DNA from 2 places in the Rhizobium sp. BT04 genome. Region 1 is predicted to be linked to the other one. Evidence: riboswitches for the same ligand, from Rfam matches in the RefSeq annotation. Region 1 holds a riboswitch; the other holds the start of a gene.
The links. Region 1 has a riboswitch for cobalamin ahead of fdhA (formaldehyde dehydrogenase, glutathione-independent). Riboswitches for the same ligand answer to the same signal wherever they lie in the genome.
Positions count from the first base shown of each region.

Region 2: it holds a riboswitch for cobalamin, as region 1 does, so the genes downstream of both, bluB (5,6-dimethylbenzimidazole synthase) here and fdhA (formaldehyde dehydrogenase, glutathione-independent) in region 1, are expected to answer to the same signal.

Region 1 is NZ_CP125647.1:161,595-169,223, forward strand. Features, by position in the region: gene QMO82_RS00825 (3-keto-5-aminohexanoate cleavage protein) at 1-52, opposite strand, end outside; gene QMO82_RS00830 (GlxA family transcriptional regulator) at 153-1,139, shown strand; gene QMO82_RS00835 (LysR substrate-binding domain-containing protein) at 1,126-1,989, opposite strand; gene QMO82_RS00840 (DMT family transporter) at 2,101-3,006, shown strand; cobalamin riboswitch at 3,180-3,378, shown strand; gene fdhA (formaldehyde dehydrogenase, glutathione-independent) at 3,591-4,781, shown strand; gene QMO82_RS00850 (transporter substrate-binding domain-containing protein) at 4,869-5,675, opposite strand; gene QMO82_RS00855 (bifunctional diguanylate cyclase/phosphodiesterase) at 5,781-7,629, shown strand, end outside.
Region 2 is NZ_CP125652.1:909,797-917,425, reverse strand. Features, by position in the region: gene QMO82_RS13040 (NAD+ synthase) at 1-376, shown strand, start outside; gene QMO82_RS13035 (PD40 domain-containing protein) at 421-1,248, shown strand; gene QMO82_RS13030 (3-deoxy-7-phosphoheptulonate synthase) at 1,245-2,306, opposite strand; gene QMO82_RS13025 (MFS transporter) at 2,977-4,380, opposite strand; cobalamin riboswitch at 4,829-5,016, shown strand; gene bluB (5,6-dimethylbenzimidazole synthase) at 5,058-5,747, shown strand; gene QMO82_RS13015 (DUF2865 domain-containing protein) at 5,778-6,869, opposite strand; gene QMO82_RS13010 (demethoxyubiquinone hydroxylase family protein) at 7,043-7,629, opposite strand, start outside.

The sequences.
Region 1 (7,629 bases):
CGCCGGTGACGGCACAGGTAATGAAGACATCGCGGTTCATCGCAAGAGGCATGTTTTTGTTCTCCCCGTCTTGACCGCATTACGCGACAGGCCGGGCAGCGATGCTTTGCATTTTCAGATGCAATTGATACATTATCGGAATTCTTGGGGAGATAACCTTGCTGCAGCGCTCGACGGAACGGCTCGATATCGATCTTCTTATCCTGCCGGACACCAACCTGATCCTGATCGCCTCGGTCATCGAGCCGCTGCGCGGCGCCAATCGCATTTCCGGCAGCGAACTCTATCGCTGGCGGCTGCTGACCCCGGACGGGGAGCCGGTCCCGACCACCAGCAATATCGCCGTGCCCGTCCAGGGGATTTTTCGGGCGATGACCGAGGATGCGCCGCTTTTCGTGCTGGCCAGTTACAACTGGCGGAAAAGCGCGACGCCGGCGCTGAAGATGCAGCTCTCCCAGGCTGCCCGCTACCGCAGGATGATTGCCGGCATCGAATCCGGCACATGGCTGCTGGCCGAGGCAAGCCTGCTCGACGGGCTGCCGGCGACCGTCCACTGGGAGGACTATGAGGATTTTGCGTTGGCCTATCCGCAGGTGCGAGCCGTCAAGGATCGTTTCGTTATCGACGGCAAACGGCTGACGACCTCAGGCTCGCTTCCGACCGTCGACCTGATGCTGGAGGTGATCCGGCAGCGGCAGGGTTATTCGCTGGCGCTCGAAGTCAGCCGGCTGTTCCGCTATGAGCAGCCGTCCTTCCATGCCGATGAGCCGCTCTCCGCGGCTTCGGCCGGGTTGCGTATGCACGATCCCCGCGTGGCGCAGGCAGTAAAACTGATGGAGGAGCATATCGAGCAGCCCCTGATCCTCACGCGGCTCGCCCGCCGGGTGGGCATCAGCGCCCGGCATCTGCAGGATCTTTTCCAGCAGAGCATTGGCGCGCCGCCGCATGTGCATTATCTCGCCCTGCGCCTGAACGCAGCCCGGCGCAAGGTGATCGAGACGACAGCCTCCTTCGCTGATATCGCGGCGGCGACCGGCTTCAACTCGGCCTCGGCCTTTGCCAGGAGCTACCGGGCGAGTTTTTCCGAAAGCCCGTCCGAGACGCGCCGCCGCTTGCGCCGCCGCATCACACCGACGTAGGCTGGAAGGCGTCTCGCAACATATCCGCTAGTTCGCGAACTGCCTCACTGGATCGGTAGGGATTGCGCCGGAGCACGACTTTCGAGGAATCGACCGGCGGAAAACCGTCTTCGGCGGTGAGCTCGCGGCAGCCGGGCGGAATGTTGCTGCGGCACAGCGTGGTAACGGCAAGGCCCGCGGTGACGGCATTCTTCAGCCCCGAGCCGGTATCGGCGATGAAGGCGATCCGGTAATTGCGGCCGATCTGCTCAAGCGATCGGAGCGCATAATCGCGCGACCATGCGGAATTGCGATAGGTCGCAATCGGCAGGGGATCAATGTCGTGCAGCCGATGAACCATTGAAGTAACCCAGACTGTGGGGTCAACGCAGAGGACCTCGCCTTTCGTCTGGTCGCTCCAGTCGAAAACGACGGCGAGATCGAGTTCGTCCCGCTCAAGGGCGGCGAGGTTACGGACGGTATAGTCGCAGGATACGGTGACCTCGACGGCCGGGTGGCGCACGGCGAAAGCCGCAAGGGCTGCCGGCAGCACCGTCTGGCTGTATTCCTCGGGAATGCCGATGCGCACCGGCCCATCCAGCGGTTTGCTGCGGATCGTCGCGGCGGCCTCGCTCAGCAGGTCGATGATCCGGCGGGCATAAGGCACGAGCTGTATGCCCTGGCGCGTCAGCAGTACACCGCGGGCACCGCGCTCGAACAGCGTTTCGCCGATCGTCTCCTCGAGCTTCTTGATCTGGCTGCTAACCGCCGATTGCGTCCGCCCGATGCGCTGGGCAGCCGTCGAGAAATTCGACGTCTCGGCCACGACAAGGAAGGTCCTCAGGAGCTCGCTTTCAATAGGTTCATGCATGGGCAGCCATAGAAAAAATCGATAACAGCTATCTCTACTATTCGTTTGTCTGATGTCAATTCCTGGCGCACAAAAGACCCGCGTTCGACTTCCTTCTTTGAGACCATCTGCGTGACCATTGAAAATCCGACCACGCGCCTCGCCGGCAGCGAGCACGAGAAGGGTGTGCTTCTCATTGTTGCCGCGACGCTTGCCTGGAGTGCGAGCGGCGTCTATTCGCGGCTGCTCACAACCGACGTATGGACGGCGATCGCCTGGCGGTCATTGTTCGGTGGCCTGTTTCTGCTGATCCCCTGCCTTTTCCTCGAAGGGGGCATCTCGCGGCGGCAATGGCGTTCCGTCTTCCATCCGAGCGGTCTGGCGATGATCGCCTGCCAGACCTTCAGTCAGGGATGTTTCATCGGGTCGCTTTACATGACCACCGTTGCCAATGTGACGATGATCTATGCGACGACTCCGTTCATCGCGGCGCTGTTCGGCTGGCTGATCCTCAAGGAGAGGGTGGCCCGGCGGACCATGATTGCCGGCGGCATCTCGCTCCTCGGCGTCGCCGTCATCGTCGCCTCGTCGATCGGCGGCGGTACCGGCTGGGGCGACCTGCTGGCGCTCGGCATGACCGCGTCCTTCGCGCTCGTCATCATCATCCCGCGCATCAGCCCCGGCGTGCCGAGCCTGCCGCCGACCGTCGTCAGCGCCTTCCTGACCCTCATCATCTTCGCGCCGTTCGGTTCGGTCGGCTCGCTCGACCTGCACAACTGGATCGTCCTGGCCGCCTTCGGCGCCACCAATTTCTCCCTGGCGCTGGTGCTTTTCCTTGCCGGGGCAAAGCGGATGCCGCCGGCGGAAGCCGCGCTGATCGGCACGATGGAAATCGTGCTGACACCCTTCTGGGTCTGGCTGCTGTTTTCCGAGCAACCGCCCGTCGCCACCTATTTCGGCGGCGCGATCATCCTCGGCGCCGTGTTCTGGCACACAGCGATCGACGCCAACCGCGGCCGGCGAACGCATCGCGCCTAAGCCGGCCATCTCCCGCCAGACGGCAATCAAATCTTCCCGGACGGTCCGGAAAACCGCCGTATTCGCGGGATCAATTATTGACCCTGCGCAGCGCGCTCCTGCGACTTCACCGACTGTCGTCTTTGAGTTGCACCCATGTCGTTTTTTTGATCGCTGTTTTCCGTCAGGCATGGTTTGTTTGTGGTGTTCAAGGCGCTATCTCGCAAACTGGCGAAATGGCCCATCGGGAAGCCGGCCTGACGCCGGCGCTGCCCGCAGCGGTAGAAGAACTGAAATCCTCACGGAAATCGCCGGAAAGATCCGGAAAGATCTCGCGATGGATCGAAAGGAGTTTCTGGAGCCGGACACCAGCTCTTGCGCGGCAAATCGACGGATTGCGGCGGGCGATCACGAACGACAGGCCAGACCGTGGCGTTCACTCTTCTCCTCCACCAATCTGTCCCTTTTGCAAAATCCGAATATCGCCCGATGCGGCGGTATCCGGCGCTGTCGACACCGGGCTGCAGAGGAGGCAGGCCGGAGGGAATGTTGCCATCGGCTGCATCGGTTGCAGATCGAGGCATTCAAACACGTGGGAGGAATCCATGAGCAAGAATAGAGGCGTCGTTTATCTCCGGCCGGGCAAGGTCGAAGTGCGCGACATCGACGACCCGAAGCTGGAAGCGCCCGATGGCCGCCGCATCGAGCACGGCGTGATCCTGAAGGTGATCTCGACCAACATTTGCGGCTCCGACCAGCACATGGTCCGCGGTCGCACGACGGCGATGCCGGGCCTGGTCCTCGGTCATGAAATCACCGGCGAGATCATCGAGAAAGGCGTCGACGTCGAGATGCTCGACATCGGCGATATCGTCTCGGTGCCGTTCAATGTCGCCTGCGGCCGTTGCCGCTGCTGCAAGTCACAGGATACCGGCGTCTGCCTGACGGTAAACCCGGCCCGCGCCGGCGGCGCTTACGGCTATGTCGACATGGGCGGCTGGATCGGCGGACAGGCGCGTTACGTCACCATTCCCTATGCCGATTTCAACCTGCTGAAAATCCCGGATCGCGACAAGGCGATGGCAAAGATCCGCGATCTCACCATGCTCTCCGACATTCTGCCCACCGGCTTCCATGGCGCGGTGCGTGCCGGCGTTGGCGTCGGCTCGACCGTCTATGTCGCCGGCGCCGGCCCTGTCGGTCTTGCGGCTGCGGCTTCGGCCCGCATTCTCGGCGCTGCGGTCGTGATGATCGGTGATTTCAACAAGGACCGTCTGGCGCATGCCGCCAAGGTCGGCTTCGAACCGATCGACCTGTCGAAGAGCGACCGTCTTGGCGACATGATCGCTGAGGTCGTCGGCACCAACGAGGTGGACAGCGCCATCGATGCGGTCGGCTTCGAGGCCCGCGGCCACTCCGGCGGCGAGCAGCCGGCGATCGTGCTCAATCAGATGATGGAGATTACCCGCGCCGCAGGTTCGATCGGTATTCCCGGCCTCTACGTCACCGAGGATCCGGGCGCTGTCGACAATGCCGCCAAACACGGCAATCTGTCGCTCCGCTTCGGCCTCGGATGGGCCAAGGCGCAGTCCTTCCACACCGGCCAGACTCCGGTGCTCAAATACAATCGTCAGCTCATGCAGGCGATCCTCCACGACCGACTGCCGATTGCCGACATCGTCAACGCCAAGGTCATCCCGCTCGACGATGCCGCCGCTGGATATGAAAGCTTCGACCATGGCGCGGCGACGAAATATGTCCTCGATCCTCATGGAGAGGTCGCGAAGGCCGCGTAACGATTGCGACCAAGGACTTTACCTGACAGGGATGGCCGGTGGAAAACCGGCCATTCCGCTTTGTCACATGACAATTTGATTGACGAACTACTGGATGCTGAACGGGAAATATTTTGCGTTGATCATGTCATAGGTCCCGTCGGCCTTGATGGTCTTCAACGCTTCGTTCAGGCGCGTCAGACGCTCCTTGTCATCGAGGCGCAGCGCGATCCCGGCACCTTCACCAAAATAGGTGATATCGACCAGATCCGGCCCTTTGAACTCGCAGCAGCTTCCCGCCTTGGTGTTGGCAATCCAGTCGTAGATGGCGAGTTTATCCTCGAGGATAATGTCGACGCTCCCATCCGCCAGCCCCTTGTACAATTCGGGCGAAGACCGAAAAATCGTCTTCTTCATTTCCGGATAAAGATGGTTGGCATAGGATTCCTGCGCTGTCGACGACGTCACTCCAAGAACTTTGCCGCTGAGGGCGGCGGGGCTGACGTCACTGATCGACGAATCCTTCCGGGCGATGAACACCGACGGGCTGTTGTAGTATTTTTCAGTGAAGGCAACCTTCTGACGCCGCTCAAGGCTCATCGACATGGATGAGATGATCGCGTCGTATTTGTCGGCAACGAGATCGGGGATGATGTCGTCCCACTTCTCGATGATAAATTGGCATTCGAACTTGCCAACCTCGCACAGCGCATTGGCAATATCGATATCGAAGCCCTGAAGCTTGTTGTTCGCATCGAGGTAATTGAACGGCGGAAAGGCACCTTCGACGGCAATTCTCATCGGCATACGATCCTGCGCAGCCACCTGGAGCGGCAAGGCCGCGGCCAGAAAGACACCCACCGCGCCCGTCATCAGCGCTCCGCGCACGATCGTCTGAATGGATATGCGTAACATCGTCGGGAGCTCCTTGGGGCGTAGTCGATCTCGCCCCATAGTGCGCCGCAGCTTTTAATTCTACGTGAACGCTTCTTTGTTAGCGTCGGCCAATGCGCCCGTGTCGTGGTGTTCAGGGGTCTACGCTTGCACATCGTTCTTCCTTCCAGCTCAAAGACGTTTCAGCAATCCTGGATTGCCTCGGGGAGAATTCTGTTTCTGATCGCCGTCAGCGGGCTTGGAGCGATCGGACTAGTCGTGCTTTCGGCACTGTGGGCGGGAACCGAGAGCGACGCTGCCGCCCTTGATCGACAGCGTAATCTTGTGAATGCGCGCCTGCGGGAACAGGTCGATCAGGTCGCCCATGTTATCGGCCAGTTCGGCAACGGCTACCTCACACGTGTTTATCCTGCCGCCCGGTCAACCGGAGGCTCCTCCAGCCTCGACGCAGTTCTGACGGCAGCGGCCGGGAGCGCGATCAGCCAGACCGCAATGTCCGCTTTCGGCTACGATCAGGCTTTTGTCGTCGACGAGAAGGCGCAGCTGCTGATGCTGGCGGACGCTCAAACGGAAAAGCGTTATCGCTGGATGAAGCCTCTCTTTTTGCCTCTCCTTCAGGATGCCCGCCTTGGGTTGAGACAAGGCACGGTTTCCAACGAACGAACGCCGTCCTCAATGGAAAGCCGCCTTGCGAGCACAGGCCGCTCCAACCCGGCGCTCGCCAATCTGATGCGGCTGGAAGGCCGGCCGACGATCGTCGGCGTCGTCGCCATCAACGAAGCTCCCGAGGGGCAGCAGCAGCCGATGCGGCAATTCCTGATCGTCGTGCGGTTTCTCGATGGTGCGGCGCTGGACGAATTGAGCCGGCAGCAGGGCCTCAACGGGGCGCGCTTCGCGCGCACCGCCGATGCCGACGAAAACGAAGTTGCGTTTCAGATCGACGCCACGGCGAACGGCGAACCGATCGGCTTTATCGTATGGCGGCCCGATCTTCCGGGCTCGAGGGTGATCGGCCGGTTGATGCCGGCGCTCTCGATTGCCGCCCTGGTGATCGCCATCCTGTTCTCGGTCTTGTTGGTGCGCCTGCGAAGCAGCCTTGGCGAATTGAGGAAAAGCGAGCTGCATGCAAGACAGCTTGCCTTGCATGATGTGCTGACCGACCTTCCCAACCGCGCTCTGTTCGCGATGCGGTTTGACGAGTGCCTAGCCGAGACGCAGAATTCGACCGAGCGCTCGGCAGTTGCACTTCTCGACCTCGACCGCTTCAAAGCCGTGAACGACACCTTCGGCCATGCCGCCGGCGATGAACTCATCCGGATGGCTGCCGAGCGGATCCGCTCCCTGCTTCGTCCGGGCGATACGCTTGCCCGGCTCGGAGGCGATGAATTTGCCCTGCTTCTCCGGGACATCAAAGATCATGACCACGTTTTGCCGGCAATATGCGACGCGATCGTTGCCGAACTTGGCAAACCCTTCCCGCTTTTGAGGGGCGAGGCGGTCGCACGGGTCGGCGGCTCGATCGGCGTGACCGTCGTGCCGGATGCCGGGCGGAATGCCGATGACATCATGCGCTACGCCGACGTCGCACTCTACGAAGCGAAGATGGGCGGCAGAGGCCAGTGGCGTCTCTATTCACCGTCGATGGACGGCGGCCGGAATGCGCGCGACATTCTCAAGAACGAACTCCGGGAGGTCCTGGCCAAAAACACGGCCTCATCCGGCGACGGTCTACGCTCCGATCCGGCTGCCGAAAGGCCGGACTTCGGCTCGCTCGAAGTCTATTACCAAACGGTGCATCGTGCCGACGGCGGATACTCGGCGTCGGGCGCCGAGGCTCTCGTGCGCTGGCGTCACAGCCGGCGCGGACTGTTGACGCCGGCCAGCTTCATCCCTGTCGCCGAGGAGGGCGGCCTCATCGACGCTCTCGGTTTCTGGGTATTGCGCGAAGCCTGCCGAGCCGCCTGCAAATGGCCTG
Region 2 (7,629 bases), on a different replicon from region 1:
GCAGGTCTATGCGCTGTCGCGCTGGCGCAATGAGAATGTGCCGCCGGGTGCGCTCGGTCCCTCCGGCGAGGTGATCCCGCGGAACATCATCGACAAGGCGCCGTCGGCCGAACTGCGTCCCGACCAGAAGGATCAGGATTCGCTGCCGCCCTATCCCGTTCTCGACGATATCCTCGAATGCCTGGTGGAAAAGGAGATGGCGGTCGAAGAGATCGTCGCGCGCGGCCATGACGTGGCGACCGTCCACCGCGTCGAGCACCTGCTCTATCTCGCCGAATACAAGCGCCGGCAATCGGCGCCGGGCGTGAAGATCACCAAGAAGAATTTCGGGCGCGACCGGCGCTATCCGATCACCAACCGGTTCCGGGATCGCTAGCGCAATCGGGATCGCTGACGGCGTGGAGATTTTTGGGAGGAAACATGCGCAGCTCGGTCGAGATCTATAATGTCAGGACGGGCAGGGCGCGCGAAGTCTGGCAGACGGACAGGCTGGTTGAAGCGCCGAACTTTTCGCCTGATGGTTCCTATCTGCTGCTGAACGGCGACGGGCTGCTCTACCGGCTGCCGCTCGATGGCGGCGAGGTCACCAAGGTCGATACCGGCTTTGCCGTCAACTGCAACAATGATCACGGCATTTCGCCCGATGGCACTCAGATTGTTATCTCGGACAAGACCGAATTCGGCAAGTCGGCGATCTACGTCCAGCCGATCGAAGGCGGTACGCCGCGGCTCGTCACGCAAAACCTGCCATCCTACTGGCATGGCTGGTCGCCGGATGGCCGCCAGCTTGCCTATTGTGGCATCCGCGACGACCTTTTCGACATCTTTACGATCTCTGTCGACGGCGGCGCCGAGACGCGGCTGACGCATGGCGAGGGCCGTAATGACGGACCGGATTATTCCGCCGACGGGCAATGGATCTATTTCAATTCCAGCCGCACCGGTTTGATGCAGATCTGGCGCATTCACCCCGACGGCACCGGGCTGGAGCAGGTCACCTCGGACAATCAGGGCAACTGGTTCGCCCATCCGTCGCCCAAAAACGACAAGGTGCTGATCCTGTCCTACGACCCCTCGGTCTTCGATCATCCCCGCGATCTCGACGTGCGGCTGCGGCTGATGGACATGGACGGCGGCAATCTGAAGACGCTGTTCGAGCTGTTCGGCGGGCAGGGCACCATCAACGTGCCCTGCTGGTCTCCTGATGGCGAAGAATTCGCCTATGTGCGCTATTTCCCCACCGCCTAAACGCGAATCCGGCGCCGCTCGCGGGCGGATTGTGCCAGGTCTTCCAGCACCGCGACCGACATATCCCAGTCGATGCAGCCATCGGTGATCGACTGGCCGTAGACCAACGGCTTGCCGGGAAGGAGATCCTGGCGGCCGGCAACAAGGTTGCTTTCGATCATCATGCCCTTGATGTCGCGGTTTCCGGCGGCGATCTGCGCGGCGACGGATTTGACGACGCGCGGCTGGTTCATCGGGTCCTTGCCGCTGTTGGCATGGCTGGCATCGACGAGAATGCGCGGGGCAACGCCGAGCTTGACGGCTTCGGTGGTCACCGCTTCGACATCGGCCGCCTCATAGTTCGGCTGTTTGCCGCCGCGCAGGATGATGTGGCAGTCCTCATTGCCCTTCGTCGAGGCGATCGCCGCCTGTCCGTCCTTGGTGACGGCGGGGAAGTGATGCGGCTGCGATGCGGCCAGGATCGCATCGAGTGCGACGCGGGCGCTCCCGTCGGTGCCGTTCTTGAAGCCGATCGGGCAGGAGAGGCCGGAGGCGAGCTGCCGATGGATCTGGCTTTCGGTCGTGCGAGCGCCGATCGCGCCCCAGCTGACGAGGTCGGCAATGTATTGCGGCGTGATCGTGTCGAGGAATTCCACGCCGGCCGGAAGGCTCATGGCATTGATGTCGAGCAGCAGGCGCCTGGCAATCCTCAAGCCTTCCTCGATGCGATAGCTGCCGTCGAGATGCGGGTCGTTTATCAGGCCCTTCCAGCCGACGGTGGTGCGAGGCTTTTCGAAGTAGACGCGCATGACGATTTCGAGGTCGTCGGAAAAGCGATGTCGTTGCTCCTGGAGCCGCGCGGCATATTCCCGGGCGGCAACGGGGTCGTGGATGGAGCAGGGGCCGATGACGACGACCAGGCGATCGCCTTCGCCCTGGAGAATTTTATGGATCGCATCGCGATTGCTGGTCACGGTTTCGGTGACAACAGCGTCGCGGTGGATTTCCGCGAGGATATCGGCGGGTTTGGTGAGGGGCGTGATCTCGAGAATTCGCAGATCATCAATGGTATCGGACACGGTATGGCTCCTGTTTGGTCATACCGGGCGGAACAAAAAAGCCGCCAGGTAGACTAGCGGCTGTTCGGGTTGTCGTCGCGTCGACTTCAGTTACGCATAGACCCGCATCCGCTGGAAGCAGCGGTACCAATAAAATCGCGAGGCGTAGATCGAAGTGGTCGACATCAGGCGTATGTAGCGTCGCAACCGCATGATGTCACGCAGAATTTGCGGCCTGAAAATCCGGCTCCTGCGGGACGACCAATCGTTACCGCAGGAGGCAAAAAGCATATCGCCCAAAAGCGCGCAGCTTCTGGGCGATATGAACGCAGAAGCTGAGATCGAGAGCCTCGACGTTCAGGCCGACGGTGATGGCGCCGATCGGCCTTCCCTTGTCATCCGCTATTGCGACGCTTGCCTGCGACTGCAGCGTCTAGGTCGATTCGTCCTTTTCGATCTCATCGACGAAGACCATGTCCTTGCCGGCGCCGAAGGATCTTGGGAACTTGCTCGCCTCCTCCGTCAACAGTGCGTTGCGAGCCCGTTCGGCGTCGAACGAGGCGCTCTGCTCGGCAGCGGCCCGGGAAAGGCCTAGTCGCCTTTCTGCAAGGCGCTGAAATCATAAAGTAGAAGGGATGCCGGAGCACACGCGTGTTATTTCGCTATCACGCCCACTGGAGATCTGCCTCGATCAGCTGTTTTCCGCGATCGCCTCTTCGGGCTCGGCCTGCCGGTGTTTGCGGCGGCGCGTCGTCAGTTCTGCGCCGGCATCGCGCGGCAGGCGCAGGAAGGTGATGCAGGCCAGCGCCGAAATTGCCGAGACGCTGAAGAAGGCGATGTGGAAATCCAAAACCAGCAGCCTGCCGCCATGGAAGCTGCTGGAAATTTCGAGGATGCCGCCGGCAATCGCCACACCCATCGCCATGGAGATGCGCTGGGCAACGGCATTGATCGCGGTCGCCTGGCTGCTGTCGGCATTGTCGATATCGCCGAAGGCCATGGCGTTGACGCCCGAGAAAGCCATGGAGCGGAACAGGCCGCCGATCAGCAGGCAGGCCATGATCAGGAACAGCGGCGTTTCGGCGGTGAACAGGCCGTTGATGCCGAGGAAGATCGCCGCCAGCAAGGTGGTGATCGAGATCACGGTGCGGAAGCCGAAGGCATTGAAGGTGCGTGAAGCCGCGAATTTCGATCCCATCGAGCCGAGCGCGCTGACGAAGGTGACCGAGCCCGATTGCAGTGGCGTCAGGCCGAAGCCGAGCTGCAGCATCAGCGGCATTAGGAAGGGCAGGGCGCCGAGCCCCATACGGAAGTTCGAAGCGCCAAGGATCGCCGCCCGGAACAGGGGATAGCGGAACATTTTCGGATCGAGAAGCGGATAGGGCGCGCGGCCGGCATGCAGGAGATAGAGGAGGCCGGCAAGGACGCCGATCGCCACAGTGATGTAGCCGTAGACGACGGGCACGGCCGGCAGGCTGATGACCGACAGGCCGAAGACGAAGCCGGAAAAGCCGAAGCCGCAGAGGAAGAAGCCGGGAAAATCCATCGGCCGCGGACTGCGCGGCTCGACCGCCGGCAGGAAGCGCGTGACGAGGATGATGCCGAGCACGCCGATCGGGACGTTGATCCAGAAGATCCAGTGCCAGGTGAGATAGGTGGTGAGGAAGCCGCCGATCGGCGGCCCCATGATCGGGCCGATCAGTGCCGGAATGGTGAGCCAGGCCATGGCATCGACGAGTTCGTGGCGCGGCGTTCCCCGGACCAAAAGCAGGCGGCTGACCGGCGTCATCATCGAGCCGTCGGCGCCCTGGATCAGCCGTGAGACGACGAAGGCCGCGATCGAATGGGAAAAGGCGCAGGCAATCGAGCCGATCATGAAGACGAAGATCGCCAGGCGGAAGACATTGCGTGCGCCGAAACGATCGGACATCCAGCCGCTGATCGGAATGAAGATCGCCAGCGCCACGAGATAGCTAGTGACGGCCAGCTTCAGCGCGATCGGCGAGGTGCCGATATCGGCTGCGATCGCCGGCAGGCTGGTGGCGATCACGGTCGAATCCATCTGTTCCATGAACAGGGCGACCGCGAGGATCATGGGCGTCAGGCGGGGCACGGCAACCGGGATGCTGCGAGGGACTATATCGTCCATACGCCTTCGGTGGCGATAGGGCCATAGAAACTATCGATGAAGGGGTTTGCCGAGCCGCTTCAAACCGACGCGGGGCGGGCGGTGCGTTGGAGACAGACGCTTCAAGGGCAAGCAACAAAACCAGGCAGCCGCACGGTCATCTTAGCCGGGTGCACCAACGCCCAAGAGAGCCTCATCCTGAGGTGCGCAGGCCAAAGGCCGGAGCCTCGAAGGGCGAGGCGGGTGCACCGGCGTGGACGCGAAATAGTGAACGACGAAAGAAGCGGCGCTGCGGCGTGTCCTTCGAGGCCCCTACGGGGCACCTCAGGATGAGGAATCGCGGCGGATGCCGCGCCGTCCTCTCGACCGCGTGCCGGCGCCGCCTGCTCGCGGCTTGCCGCCACCGCACTTTCCTGAAATACATGCGCTGTCAGGTGCCCGCCGATGAGGCGGGAGAATCGGGAATCCGGTGCAAGACCGGAACGTGCCCAACGCTGTAAGGCCGACGCTTGCCGCATCACTACGCCACTGGCTTTTGCCGGGAAGGCTGCGGCAGACGGATGACGCCAAGTCAGAAGACCGGCCTGGCAAGATAGACCCAACCCGCGCGGACGGCGGGCGGTTGCGTTGTTGGGGATTTGACGATGCGACCCTTTGATGAGGATGCCCTTTTGGCGGCGTCCGGTTTTTCGCTGGCCGAACGCGAGGCCGTTTATCACGCGATCATGACGCGGCGTGACGTGCGCAGTCAGTTCCTGCCCGATCCCTTGCCCGACCATGTCGTGGAGCGGCTGCTGACGGCTGCTCATCATGCGCCCTCTGTCGGCTTCATGCAGCCGTGGAATTTCATTCTGGTGAAAAGTCCAACCGTGCGAGCGCGCATCCAGGATGCTTTTTCGAAGGCCAACGAGGAAGCGGCTTTGATGTTTGAGGGCGAGCGGCGGCAGGTCTACCGTTCCCTCAAGCTCGAAGGCATCGTCGAGGCGCCGCTCGGCATATGCGTAACCTGCGATCCCACCCGCAGCGGCAGCGTGGTGCTGGGGCGCACGCACAATCCCAGGATGGATAGCTATTCCACAGTCTGCGCCATACAGAATCTCTGGCTTGCGGCCCGCGCCGAAGGGATCGGTATCGGCTGGGTCAGTATCTTTCGCGAGGGTGACCTGAAGAGCATTCTCGGCATACCCGAGCATGTCGAGGTAGTCGCCTGGCTCTGCGCCGGTTTCGTCGACAAGCTCTACGACGAGCCGGAACTCTCCGTCAAAGGCTGGCGGCAGCGGCTGCCGCTCGAGGAGCTCGTGTTTCACGACGGTTGGGGACGGCGGGAGCGCTGAACAGCGTCGCCTCAAACCCGGCTCCGCCAATCACTGCTGTTGCGGCTGCGGGCCCGGCGATGCCGGATTGGCGAGGTCGATCGAGCCCTGATCTCCGGCGAGGAATTGCGGGCCGACCTGGCGGACCTTGTTCTGCGTGGGGTCATAGGGACGATCGGGAACGGATGGCTGCGGCGCGGCAGCGGCAGCATCCTTCGCCGGCGGATTGGTACGGATTGATGTGATCGAGCCCTGTTGCGGCGGTTCGCTCAAGGCTTGCTTGCCGCGCATCTCGTCGTAATAGGCGGTGAGATTGCAGGCGCAGGAGGACTTTTCGCCGGGCGTGCGGTTCTTGTAGGCAAAGGCGTTCTTCATGGCGCTGTAGGGCGTGCCGGTTGCGACCGAGATCATGTTCGAGGCTTCGGTGCTCGTCACGTCACGATAAAACAGTTCCGTCTCGATCCCCGGGCACATCTTGGCGCAAGTCTCAGCGTCGCGGCCGAAATCGACCGAAGTGGCGTTCGAGCTGATCGGGAAGAAGCCGCCGTCGCAGCTGCGCACGCACATGGTGCTGACCGGCGAGAGCATCTCGGCTCGCGGCAGGCCGTAACGCGGATCGACCTCTTCACCGCCGCCGAGCGGAATGAAGGTATCGGTGCGCATCGCCTGCTCCTCGACACTCGGGGCGGGGTCGGCGGCGCTGCGGTCGGCCGGGGGATAGAAGTTTTCGCTGTTGCAGCCATTGCTGTCGAGAGCGGCAATCAGTTCGCGGCGCTCGCCATCATCGCCGTTCTGGCCGGCCAGCTCGTTGCGGCGGTCCTGGAGATAACCGATATTGTCGATCATGCGGGCTTCGGCCTGCGACAGCTCGGCGCAATAATCGTCATTCTCGCCGCCGATCACGACCATGCTGCCCGAGGTGCAACCATTGCTGCGCAGCTCGGAGCGGACCTTGCGCAGCTCGAGGTTCTGCTCGGCCATGGCGCTGGCATATTGGCGCGCTTCCCGGCCGTTGCTATTGCCGATCGTTCGCGGCAGGTCGGCGAGGCGGCCGCGCAGGTCCTCGCAGACAGCACTCGTCTGCGCGGCGGCAGGCGTCGCGAAGGCAAGGAGGAGGGCAAGAGACAGGTTTCGGCGTTTCACGGCTCGTCCCGGAATGAACAAACGGTAGATGATCGAATGCGGCCTCGATCGCCGCACGTTGTCTCTTAACGTGTTTCTCTTAATAAGCTTGGAGAAAATCCTAGCGCATTTTCGTGATCTTATCCAGCAGACGCGGGCAATCTTCCGTAAGGGGAGGTCGGGACAGCTTCCCGCTAGATCTGCCTGGAGCGCGCCATTTCGGCGCGCATCCAGCTTGAGTCTCCCCATGTAGAGAGCCAGATCATCAGATCGGTGAGCGCGGCGACGATGGGCAGAAGCAGCGCATAGCTGACGCCGTGCCGTGTCTGATTTTTCTCGGCTTCGCTAAGGTGAGCCAATTCCTCTTCCTGAATCGAGGCAATAAGGCCATGCAACTGTGGATCGCGGGTGTCCAGGGATGCCAATTGATCTTCCAGATGACGGTGAACCGTGCTTTCAACCGCCTCGGTACAGATCCAGACCATGTTGCGCCCACCGAGGGCTGTCAGGAAACCGAGCAGATACCCTCCGAGGCTCCAGAATGCCATGACGCGGCATGGCTTGGCATGCCTTGAAGGCATTGCGTCGCGAAACAGGCGGCAATGCTCGATTTCGTCGTTCCGCATGTCACAAAGCGCCGGCACGATGTCAGGAAACAGCCGGCGGGCCATCCAGATCTGTGCCCTGTAGATACGAATTGCGCCGAACTCGCCGGCATGATTGACCTTGAGAATACGACGAACGGTTACTGCGCGCTTACCGGCACTGCTTGACGGATTGT